DNA from 2 places in the Streptomyces sp. NPDC051217 genome. Region 1 is predicted to be linked to the other one. Evidence: riboswitches for the same ligand, from Rfam matches in the RefSeq annotation. Region 1 holds a riboswitch; the other holds the start of a gene.
What was found. Region 1 has a riboswitch for glycine ahead of gcvT (glycine cleavage system aminomethyltransferase GcvT). Riboswitches for the same ligand answer to the same signal wherever they lie in the genome.
Positions count from the first base shown of each region.

Region 2: another riboswitch for glycine. It lies ahead of gcvP (aminomethyl-transferring glycine dehydrogenase); the one in region 1 lies ahead of gcvT (glycine cleavage system aminomethyltransferase GcvT).

Region 1 is NZ_JBITEV010000009.1:87,852-93,661, forward strand. Features, by position in the region: gene glyA (serine hydroxymethyltransferase) at 1-757, opposite strand, end outside; gene gcvH (glycine cleavage system protein GcvH) at 774-1,151, opposite strand; gene gcvT (glycine cleavage system aminomethyltransferase GcvT) at 1,242-2,408, opposite strand; glycine riboswitch at 2,569-2,666, opposite strand; gene ACIBBB_RS21050 (AAA family ATPase) at 2,869-3,543, shown strand; gene ACIBBB_RS21055 (enhanced serine sensitivity protein SseB) at 3,689-4,438, shown strand; gene ACIBBB_RS21060 (enhanced serine sensitivity protein SseB C-terminal domain-containing protein) at 4,571-5,365, shown strand.
Region 2 is NZ_JBITEV010000019.1:8,546-14,355, forward strand. Features, by position in the region: gene ACIBBB_RS31490 (MerR family transcriptional regulator) at 1-59, shown strand, start outside; gene ACIBBB_RS31495 (DNA polymerase IV) at 116-1,522, shown strand; gene ACIBBB_RS31500 (PRC-barrel domain-containing protein) at 1,519-1,926, opposite strand; glycine riboswitch at 2,039-2,136, shown strand; gene gcvP (aminomethyl-transferring glycine dehydrogenase) at 2,315-5,200, shown strand; gene ACIBBB_RS31510 (DUF5999 family protein) at 5,339-5,545, opposite strand.

The sequences.
Region 1 (5,810 bases):
TCTTCTTGGCCAGCTCCTGGGTGGAGAGGATCACGCCGCCACGAGGGCCGCCCAGGGTCTTGTGCGTGGTCGTGGTGACGACGTGCGCGTGCGGCACCGGGTTCGGGTGCAGCCCGGCCGCGACCAGACCGGCGAAGTGCGCCATGTCGACCATCAGGTACGCGTCGACCTCGTCGGCGATCCGGCGGAACGCGGCGAAGTCGAGCTGACGCGGGTACGCGGACCAGCCGGCCACGATGAGCTTGGGGCGCGACTCCTTCGCCAGGCGCTCGACCTCGGCCATGTCGACCTGGCCGCTCTCCTCGTCGACGTGGTAGGCGACCACGTTGTAGAGCTTGCCGGAGAAGTTGATCTTCATGCCGTGCGTCAGGTGACCGCCGTGGGCCAGGTTCAGGCCCATGATCGTGTCGCCGGGCTTCAGCAGCGCGAACATCGCCGCGGCGTTGGCCTGCGCGCCGGAGTGCGGCTGCACATTGGCGTGCTCGGCGCCGAAGAGCGCCTTCACCCGGTCGATCGCGATGTTCTCGATCACGTCGACGTACTCACAGCCGCCGTAGTAGCGGCGGCCCGGGTAACCCTCGGCGTACTTGTTGGTCAGGACGGAGCCCTGGGCCTCCATGACGGCGACCGGAGCGAAGTTCTCCGACGCGATCATTTCGAGCGTCGACTGCTGTCGGTGGAGTTCGGAGTCGACGGCGGCGGCGACGTCCGGGTCGAGCTCGTGGAGTGAGGAGTTGAGGAGCGACTTCGAAGACATCACAGTCCCTGGGGTCTCAGTTGCCGGAGAATTCGGTGTACTCGTCGGCGGAGAGCAGGTCCTTCGGCTCCTCCGCGACGCGTACCTTGAACAGCCAGCCGCCCTCGAAGGGCGCGGAGTTCACCAGCGAGGGGTCGTCCACGACGTCCTGGTTCGCCTCGGTGACCTCACCCGTCACGGGGGAGTACAGGTCGCTGACCGACTTGGTCGACTCCAGCTCGCCGCAGGTCTCGCCCGCGGTCACCGTGTCACCGACCGCGGGGAGCTGGGCGAACACGACGTCGCCGAGGGCGTTCGCCGCGAACTCCGTGATGCCGACCGTCGACACGCCGTCCTCGGCGGTCGACAGCCACTCGTGCTCCTTGCTGTAGCGCAGCTGCTGGGGGTTGCTCATGGCGTGAATTCTCCTGTACGCGGGGGAGTGGTGGTGAACACGTGTCTTGCCCAGTGAGATACCGGCCCGGCACCTCGCGGGTGCCGGGCGCTACTTCTGTCGCTTGTAGAAGGGCAGCGCGACGACCTCGTACGGCTCGATCGAGCCGCGGATGTCGACCCCGACACCCGCCGTGCCCGCCGCGGCGTGCGACGCGTCCACGTAGGCCATCGCGATCGGCCGGCCCAGCGTCGGCGACGGCGCGCCCGAGGTGACGTGGCCCACCACCTGTCCTTCGGCCACGACCGGATATCCGGCGCGCGGCACCCGGCGGCCCTCGGCGACGAGCCCCACCAGCTTGCGCGGCGGCGCGCTCTCGGCCCGCTCGGCGGCGGCCTCCAGCGCCGTACGGCCCACGAAGTAACCCTCCTTCTCGAACTTGACGACCCTGCCCAGGCCCGCGTCGAAGGGCGTGAGACCGGTGTTGAGCTCCTGCCCGTACAGCGGCATCCCGGCCTCCATGCGCAGGGTGTCGCGGCAGGAGAGCCCGGCCGGTACGAGTCCGGCGGACGCGCCCGCGGCCGTCAGCGCCTGCCACAGCCCTTCCGCGTGCCGGGGCTCCACGAACAGCTCGAAGCCGTCCTCACCCGTGTAGCCGGTGCGGGCGATCAGCGCGGGCACGCCCGCGACGGTGCCGGGCAGCCCGGCGTAGTACTTGAGCCCGTTCAGATCGGCGTCGGTGAGCGGGGCGAGGATGCCGGGCGACTCGGGGCCCTGGACGGCGAGGAGCGCGTACGCGTCGCGGTCGTCCCGCACCTCGACGTCGAAGTCCGCGGCGCGGCCCGTCAGCTCGTCGAGCACCACCTGCGCGTTGGAGGCGTTCGCGACGACCATGAATTCGGGTGACCCGTGGCTGTCGAGGCGGTACACGATCAGGTCGTCCAGGATGCCGCCGTCCTCCTGGCAGATCATGGTGTAGCGGGCGCGGCCCACGGCGACCGAGCCGATATTGCCGACCAGCGCGTAGTCCAGCGCCTCGGCCGCCTGTGGGCCGGTGACGGTGATCTCACCCATGTGGGAGAGGTCGAAGAGCCCGGCCTTCGTACGGACGGCGAGGTGCTCCTCGCGCTCGCTGGCGTACCGCAGCGGCATGTCCCAGCCCGCGAAGTCGGTCATCGTGGCGCCCAGCGCGCGGTGCACGGCGTCGAGCGCGGTGTGGCGCGGGCCGTCGGGACCAGCCGCCGCGTCGGGGGCGGGGGTGTGAGACGTATTGCTCATAGGTGTGGCTCCCAGGGGCATGACAGAGAGGACAATCCTCCCCATCTGTCATCGGAACCTGAGAGGTTCACCACGACGTGTACGTACACGTACGCATACGGAGGTCGTGACTTGCACCTTGGGTGGAAGCGCCTGACGGCGATTCGCTTTTCAGATCTGCCTCGTCCGCGCGGTACTGGGCCTGAGAGATTCAAGGGAGGGACTTGCTCCTTCGGCGCCTGGCACCCACGGTGACCAGGACTCTCCCGCGCGGATTCGAACGGCCGTTATGGAGTTGGCGCGCACATCATCGCACGCGCCGGTCTCCCCGGGGAGGGAGGGCGGCGAGGGCGTCCGTCCGGCCGATCGGACGGGCCGACAGGGCCGTGATCAGCAAAACGCTTGTGCCGTATTACCCATTCTTTACACTTCAAGGGCAGGGAACATCGACCAGGGCGATGGACCCCACAGGGGGAGGGCGATGACGTTGCAGCGGTCCCGTGCAGGCGCGTACGCGACGACCGCGGGGGTGCCCGCCCAGCCGGCAGCCGTCCCCCGCCGGACCTTGGCGGCGGTCCCGCCGGTCGTCCGGGACCTGCGCGAACGGAGCAGCCGGGGGCCCCGGCGCCTGACGTTCGGCGACGGCGACGTGGTCGTCGTCTCCGGGCTGCCGGGCAGCGGGAAGTCCACGCTGATCGGCCGTGCCGCGGCGGGCCGGGGGATCGACTCGCAGGACACCCGCGACCGCTGGGCACGCCGGCTGCCCGCGCGGCTGCCGTACGCGGTCTACCGGCCGCTGGTGCGCCTCGCGCACTACGCGGGGCTGCGGCGGGCGCTGCGCTCCGGCGCGAGCGTCGTGGTGCACGACTGCGGCACCCAGGCGTGGGTACGCCGCTGGCTGGCCCGCGAGGCGCGGCGGCGCGGCAGACGGCTCCATCTCGTCCTGCTGGACGTCACGCCGAAGACGGCCCGCGCCGGCCAGCGCGAACGCGGCCGCGGTGTGTCGGGCTACGCCTTCGCCCGCCACCGCCGCGCGGTGTCCCGCCTGGTCACGGGCGCGGAGTCGGGCCGCCTCCCGGCGGGCTGTGTCTCGGCGGTCCTGCTGGACCGTGACGCGGCGGGCGCGCTGGTGGGGATCGACTTCCGGGGGGCATGAGCGGGGCGCGCGCCGGTCGGATCCGGCCACCGGCGCCCGGCCGGCCGGGCCCGCGCAGGGCCACAACGGCAGCGACCCCGCAGGGTTAGGGTCTTCCGGGGTACGCGGGGGCGGGGAAGTCGTACGGGGCGATACGGGAGAGTCAGTGAACACAGCATGGCCGGGCAACGAGTTGGAAGAGGTGCTCGCCGCGTCGCTCGGGAACACGGCGGCGGGCGGGCGGCTGGTCGAGGTCCTCGGCCGCAGCCAACTCTGGGTGCCGCTCCCCAACGGCGGCGGACCGGACAGCCCCGGACTCGATCTGCCCACCCTGGAGATCGAGGGCGCGCCGTACGTCCCGGTCTTCAGCTCCGAGCAGCAGTTCCTCCAGTGCGTCGGGGCCCATATGCCCTTCACGGTCGCCCCGGCCCGTGAGTTCGCGCGCGGCCTGCCCCCGCAGCTCGGTATCGCCGTGAACCCCGGCGGCATGGTCGGCGCGCCGCTGCCGCCGCTCGCCGTCGCCGAGCTGTGCCGGGTGGGCCGTACGCCGCTGGACGGGCCCGCGAGCGGCGGCCGGGTGCGGCTCTTCGAGCCCGACTGGCAGGAGGACCCCGTCGACTTCCTGACGGCGGCCGCCGAGGAGTTCGAGGCGTCCGGCGTCGTCCTCACCGCGCGCCGGGGCCTCGCGAGCATCGAGGGCGAACCCCCGGTGCTCTTCATCGGCGTCCAGCTCTCCTCCTGGGAGGCCGCCGAACGCAACGCGCCCATGGACGCGCTCGGCAGGGCGCTCGGCCGGGTCCAGGTCGGCTGGCCGGTCAATCTCGTACTGCTGGACGCCACCCAGGATCCGGTAGGAACGTGGATGGTGGCGCGGGTGCGGCCCTTCTACCAGCGGACGGCCGTCCCGCCCGCGTAACACGCCGTGCGGCCCGTGCCCCGGATCCGGCCATGACCCGCCGGACTAAGCTGGTTTGATGGCCTGGCCGGCACGGGCCCGAAGCGGGGGAGGCCGGTCCAAATGGTGGATCGACGAGGGGCGGGACCAAGAGTGAGCGCGTCAGGCACCGCGGCGGCCGGGCAGGTCGAGCACATGATGCGCCAGGTGACGCCAGGACGCTACGACGCCTACGAGGCGCTGCTCCAGGCACTCGCGGACGGCTCGGCGGGTCAGGTGTGGATGCTGCTCTGGCACGGCCGTGCGGGCTCGCCCGACGCCCAGTACGGGAACATGGAGGTCGACGGCCTTGGCTACGCGCCCTGCGTCACCTCCGCCCAGGAGCTCTCCGTCAGTGGCTGGAACCGCGCGCACGAGGTCGTCACCGGCCGCGACATCGCCCGCGCCCTCTACCCCGAACGCTGGGGGATCTGGCTGAACCCGCACGCGCCCGGCGGCGGCGTCGGCATCCCCTGGCTCGACCTGCGCCGGATCGCCACCGGCCTCGACCGGATGCCCGCGGGCCCGCTGCGGCTCTCCGAACCGGCCGTCGAGATCCCGCAGTTCTACGCGCTGCTCACGCAGAACGCCCACCGCACCCCCGCCGTACGGTCGTTGCGCCGCGCATGGGTCCACCCGGCACTGGGTGCCCCATATCTCACGATCGGGCTGGATCTGTACGACACGAGTCCGGCGTCCGTCGACGCCGTGCGCGCGATGATGCAGCAGTCGATCGGTGCGGTCCCCGAGGGGCTGCCGGTCTCCACCGTCGCGATGTCCGACGAGTACGACCCGGTCACGATGTGGCTGCGGGCCAACTCCCGGCCGTTCTACGACCGGGAGGCCCACGGGGCGCCCCAGGCCGCGTCCGGCTACGGCTACCCGCCGGCCGCGCCACGCGCCTACTGACCAGCCGCCGACCGGCGGCAGATCCCCGCACCGCCCCGCCCCCGCCGGCCGCCGAGCCGGTAACGCCTGCGCCCCGCGCCGTACCGGCCGGTACGACAGGCGTACCGTACGGACTACGGACGTCGCGAGCCGTACCGAAACATAGCGAAAACGGTCGGCCGTTCCGCTGAGGCGATCACAACGTCCGGATAACGGTAGGTGTCTGACTCCATCACGTTTGAGCAAACATTCCCCTTGACCACTGGCGGGTGATCACTTCGGCCATGAAGACTCCCCGCAGCGGGGACCGTCGGTCCCTTGTGCGAGCAGCCCGGCATCGCTCCACGGGAAGCCCTTGACGGGACGCTTCCGCGACACCAGCACCGATGTGTGCGCCAACTGATGCGAGACAGGCCGTTACAACGGCGGGTACGGGCCGGCGACCGCCGGCCAGGAGGGGTCGAAG
Region 2 (5,810 bases), on a different contig from region 1:
TGATCGGCCACAATCCCGCCGACGAACTCGCCCGACGGCGCCGCGACCGGGCCGTCTGAGGCAGGGGCTCCCCGGTCCCGGGCGATTGTCAGTGGCGTAGGGGAGCATCGGTCGGGTGAGACCCGCACCGACCATCCTGCATCTGGACATGGATGCCTTCTTCGCCGCGGCCGAGCAGGCCGCGAAGCCGAGCCTGCGCGGAAAGCCGGTGGTCGTCGGGGGTCTCGGTCCGCGCGGGGTCGTCTCCACGGCGTCGTACGAGGCGAGGCGGTTCGGGATCCACTCGGCCATGCCGATGGCCCAGGCGAGACGGCTCGCGCCGAACGCCGCGTATCTGGTGCCGCGCTTCGCCCTCTACCGCACGGTCAGCGAGCAGGTCATGGAGCTGCTCGGCCGACTGTCACCGCTGGTGGAGCCGCTGAGCCTGGACGAGGCGTTCGTCGACCTGGAGGCGGGTGGCTCGGCGTCCGACTCGGCGTCGGCGCGCGCGACGGGCGAGCGGCTGCGGCGGGACATCCGGGACGTGACCGGGCTGACGGGCTCGGTCGGGCTCGCCGGGTCCAAGATGCTGGCGAAGATCGCCTCCGAGCAGGCCAAGCCCGACGGTCTGGTGCTCATCGAGCCGGGCACGGAGCGTGAGCTGCTGGGGCCGATGACCGTACGGACGCTGCCCGGGGTCGGGCCGGCCACCGGTGAGCATCTGCGCCGGGCGGGGATGATGACCATCGCCGATCTGGCGGAGGCCGGGGAGGACGAGCTCGTACGGCTGGTGGGGAAGGCGCACGGCACGTCGCTGTACCGGATGGCGTCCGGGCACGACGACCGGCCGGTGGTGGCCGAGCGTGAGACCAAGTCCGTCTCCGTCGAGGACACCTTCGATGTCGATCTTCACGACCGGCTGCGGGTGAGGACCGAGGTGGACCGGCTGGCGGAGCGGTGTGTGCGGCGGCTGCGGGAGTCCCGGCACTCGGGCCGGACGATCGTCCTGAAGGTGCGGCGGTACGACTTCTCGACGCTCACCCGCTCCGAGACGCTCCGCGGGCCCACCGACGACCCTGTGGTGGTGCGTGAGGCCGCGGGGAGGCTGCTGGAGTCCCTGGACACCACCGGAGGGGTGCGGCTGCTGGGGGTCGGGGTGACGGGGCTGACCGACTACACGCAGGAGGACCTGTTCGCCCAGGCGGCGGCGGAGGCGGCGAGTGCCGCGGGTCCCGCGCACGAACCGGACGCCGCGGCGGCGGACGAGCCCGAGCCGCTGTCGCCGGCGCCCGGCGCGGACGCGGGCGCGGGCGCGTCCGCGGAGGCCGTCACCGAGCGGCACTGGCCGGCGGGGCACGACGTGCGCCATGCCGAGTTCGGCGCGGGGTGGGTGCAGGGAAGCGGGGTGGGGCGGGTCACCGTACGGTTCGAGGAGCCCACATCGGCGGTGCCGGGGCGGGTGCGCACGTTCCGTACGGACGATCCCGACCTGGAGCTCTCGGAGCCACTGCCCCTGGTCGCGGCACCACCGGACACGCCTTAGGGCGTGTCCCGGTCGCCGGGACGGGTGGTGTCGTCGCGGCCCGCCACGCGGCCGAAGTCGCGGTCGGCCGGGCGTTCCGGGGCCGCGGGCTCCGGCAGGGCCAGTTGGTAGTGGTGGTAGAGCTGGATCTCCTGGTCGGGGGAGAGATGGCGGCCGACCCCGAAGTCCGGGGCGTCCTTGATCAGGCCCCGCTCGTACGGGATGTGCAGGGACTCGTCGCGGTAGGTGCTGGGGGCCAGGGGCACGAACGCGTCCCGGCTGAACAGACCGGTCCGTACCGCCGCCCACTCCGGCACACCGGTCGCATCGTCCAGATACACCTCGTCGACGGTGCCGATCTTGTGCCCGTCGCGGTCGTACGCCTTGCGGCCGATCAGGCTGCGCGGATCGATGTCGGTCTGCACGGTCCCTCCAACTGGTCGCATATGCTCCCTCACTCTAAGAAAGGACACATTTGGGTTATCGGCCACTCGAAGACCCTGGCAGGAACTCGCTGGTAGGCTGGTCGGTGGCTGTGGACCCCATGCGGGAGAGCCGTCCGGTGAGACTGCCGGAGGCGCCGAAGGAGCAAATCCTCCCCGGAAACTCTCAGGCCCCCGTACCGCATGGACGAGGTCACTCTGGAAAGCAGAGCAGGTGTCGGACGGCATCCGCTCTCACCGACGGTGAAAGTCGGCCCGCTTCGCGGCGGACCGGTGAAACTCTCAGGTTGATGTGACAGAGGGGGAGGCCGTCCGGGCACCTGTGTATCGGTGCCCCTCGCAGGTCGCGCCAGACCAGGAGGCCTCCCGTATGACAGCCCATCGCACACCGCTCTCGCAGCTGGAGCGAGGAATCCCGTTCGAGCAGCGCCATGTCGGCCCCGACACCGCCGCGCAGGCGAAGATGCTCGCGCAGGTCGGCTACGGCTCGCTCGACGAACTGACCGCCGCCGCGGTGCCCGACGTGATCAAGAGCGCCGAGGCCCTGCGGCTGCCCGCCGCGCGGACCGAGGCCGAGGTGCTCGCCGAGCTGCGGTCCCTCGCGGAGCGCAACCAGGTCCTCGCGCCGATGATCGGCCTCGGCTACTACGGCACGTTCACACCGCCGGTGATCCTCCGCAACGTGATGGAGAATCCGGCCTGGTACACCGCGTACACGCCGTACCAGCCCGAGATCTCCCAGGGCCGTCTTGAGGCGCTGCTCAACTTCCAGACCGTGGTGGCCGATCTGACCGGCCTGCCGACGTCGGGTGCCTCCCTGCTGGACGAGGGCACGGCCGCCGCCGAGGCCATGGCGCTCGCCCGGCGTGTCGGCAAGGTGAAGGAAGGCGTCTTCCTGGTCGACGCCGACGCCCTGCCGCAGACCGTCGCGGTGATCCGCACCCGGGCCGAACCGGCCGGCGTCGACGTCCTCGTCGCCGACCTGGCCGACGGGATCCCCGCCGAGGCCGCCGAGCGCGGGGTCTTCGGTGTACTCGTGCAGTACCCGGGCGCGTCGGGAGCCGTACGGGACATCAAGCCCGTCATCGAGCGGGCGCACGAACTCGGCGCCGTCGTCACCGTCGCCGCCGACCTGCTGGCGCTCACACTGCTCACCTCACCCGGTGAGCTCGGCGCGGACATCGCCGTCGGCACCACCCAGCGGTTCGGCGTCCCCATGGGCTTCGGCGGACCGCACGCCGGATACATGGCCGTACGCGAGAAGTTCGCCCGCAACCTGCCCGGACGGCTCGTCGGGGTCTCCGTGGACGCCGACGGGAACAAGGCGTACCGGCTGGCGCTCCAGACCCGCGAGCAGCACATCCGGCGCGAGAAGGCCACCAGCAACATCTGCACCGCGCAGGTGCTGCTCGCCGTGATGGCCGGGATGTACGCGGTCTACCACGGCCCCGACGGGCTGCGCGCCATCGCCGAACGCACCCACCGCTACGCGACCGTCCTCGCCGAGGGCCTGCGCGCGGGCGGCGTCGAGATCGTGCACAAGGCGTACTTCGACACGCTGACCGTACGGGTGCCGGGCCGCGCCGCCGAGGTCGTGGCCGCCGCCCGCGAGGGCGGGGTCAACCTCCATCTCGTCGACGCCGACCATGTCTCGCTCGCCTGCGACGAGACGACCGGGCGCGCCCAACTCGCTTCCGTATGGACCGCCTTCGGCGTCACCGGCGACATCGAGGCTCTGGACGCCGCCTCCGGCGACGCGCTGCCGGAGACCCTGCTGCGTACGGACGACTACCTCACGCACCCGGTCTTCCACCAGTACCGCTCCGAGACCGCGATGCTGCGCTACCTGCGCAGGCTCGCAGACCGTGACTACGCGCTGGACCGCGGCATGATCCCCCTCGGCTCCTGCACCATGAAGCTCAACGCCACCACCGAGATGGAGCCGGTGACCTGGCCGGAGTTCGCCGCGCTGCACCCCTTCGCGCCGGCCGACCAGGCGCAGGGCTATCTCACGCTCATCCGTGAGCTGGAGGAGCGTCTGGCGGAGGTCACCGGCTACGACGCGGTGTCCCTCCAGCCCAACGCCGGTTCCCAGGGCGAACTCGCCGGGCTGCTGGCCGTACGGGCGTACCACCGCGCCAACGGCGACACCGGCCGCACCGTCTGCCTCATCCCGTCCTCCGCGCACGGCACGAACGCCGCGAGCGCGGTCATGGCCGGTATGAGGGTCGTCGTCGTGAAGACCCGCGAGGACGGTGACGTCGACGTCGACGACCTGCACGCCAAGATCGAGCGGCACGGCGACGAACTGGCCGTCCTGATGGTCACCTACCCGTCCACGCACGGTGTGTTCGAGGAGCACATCAGCGACATCTGCGCGGCCGTGCACGACGCGGGCGGTCAGGTGTACGTCGACGGCGCGAACCTCAACGCGCTGGTGGGGCTGGCGAAGCCGGGCCGGTTCGGCTCGGACGTGTCGCACCTGAACCTGCACAAGACCTTCTGCATCCCGCACGGCGGCGGCGGCCCCGGTGTCGGCCCGGTCGGCGTACGCGCCCACCTCGCCCCGTACCTGCCCAACCACCCGCTCCAGCCCGCCGCCGGCCCCGAGACGGGCGTCGGACCGATCTCGGCGGCCCCCTGGGGCTCCGCGGGGATACTCCCGATCTCCTGGGCCTACGTCCGGCTGATGGGTGGTGAGGGCCTCAAGCGCGCCACGCAGGTCGCCGTGCTGGCCGCGAACTACATCGCCAAGCGGCTTGAGCCGCACTTCCCGGTTCTGTACACGGGTCCGCACGGGCTGGTGGCACACGAGTGCATCGTGGATCTGCGTCCGCTGTCGAAGTCGACCGGCGTCAGCGTCGACGACATCGCCAAGCGGCTCATCGACTACGGGTTCCACGCGCCCACGATGTCGTTCCCGGTGGCCGGCACGCTGATGATCGAGCCCACCGAGAGCGAGGACCTCGCCGAACTCGACCGGTTCTGCGAGACGATGATCGCGATCCGCGCCGAGATCGAGAAGGTCGCGTCGGGGCACTGGCCGGCGGACGACAATCCGCTGCGCAACGCCCCGCACACGGCCGCCGCGCTGGGCGGGGAGTGGGAGCACGCGTACAGCCGTCAGGAGGCGGTCTTCCCGGCCGGGGTCTCGGCGGCCGACAAGTACTGGCCTCCGGTCCGCCGGATCGACGGTGCGTTCGGTGACCGCAATCTCGTGTGTTCGTGCCCGCCGCTGGACGAGTACGACAACTGACGGACGGCGCGCGGCCGTCGGGCGTGCGATGCGCGGACGGACGGCGTACGCGGCTCGCTCGGGGCAGCCGGGCGACGCACATGCGTCGGGGCCGGTTCGGAGTGAATTCTCCGGGCCGGCCCCCTTTTACGGACGGCTTCAGGCTGCCGTCATCACCTGCTCGCTCCCGGACGGCCGGTGCGGAGCGATGATCTGGCCGTCGGGCAGCAGCTCCCCGGTGTCCTCGAAGAGCAGGACGCCGTTGCACAGCAGGCTCCAGCCCTGTTCCGGGTGGTGGGCCGCGTGACGCGCGGCTTCCCGGTCGGCTGAGTCGGCTGTCGGACAGGCTGGCTGGTGCTGGCACATGGGTGGTTTCTTTCGCTGCGTCGTGGTGTGTGTCCTGCGGCTCGACGTGGTCATGGCCGCCCCCCGGTTTCTCTTGGTCCGTACCCCAGTGTTGCCCCACGGACGTCGATCCGCAGGGATTTCGCGGCAGCGCTTGTCTCTGCTTAAGGACGTGTCACCCGCCCGGACGGTTCAGCCCAACTCGGCTGTCCTTTCGGGTGGTTCGGGGTGACCCGTCCGGACTAGTCCGGACGGGCGCGGCACGGTGCCCCGTAATCAGCACAGA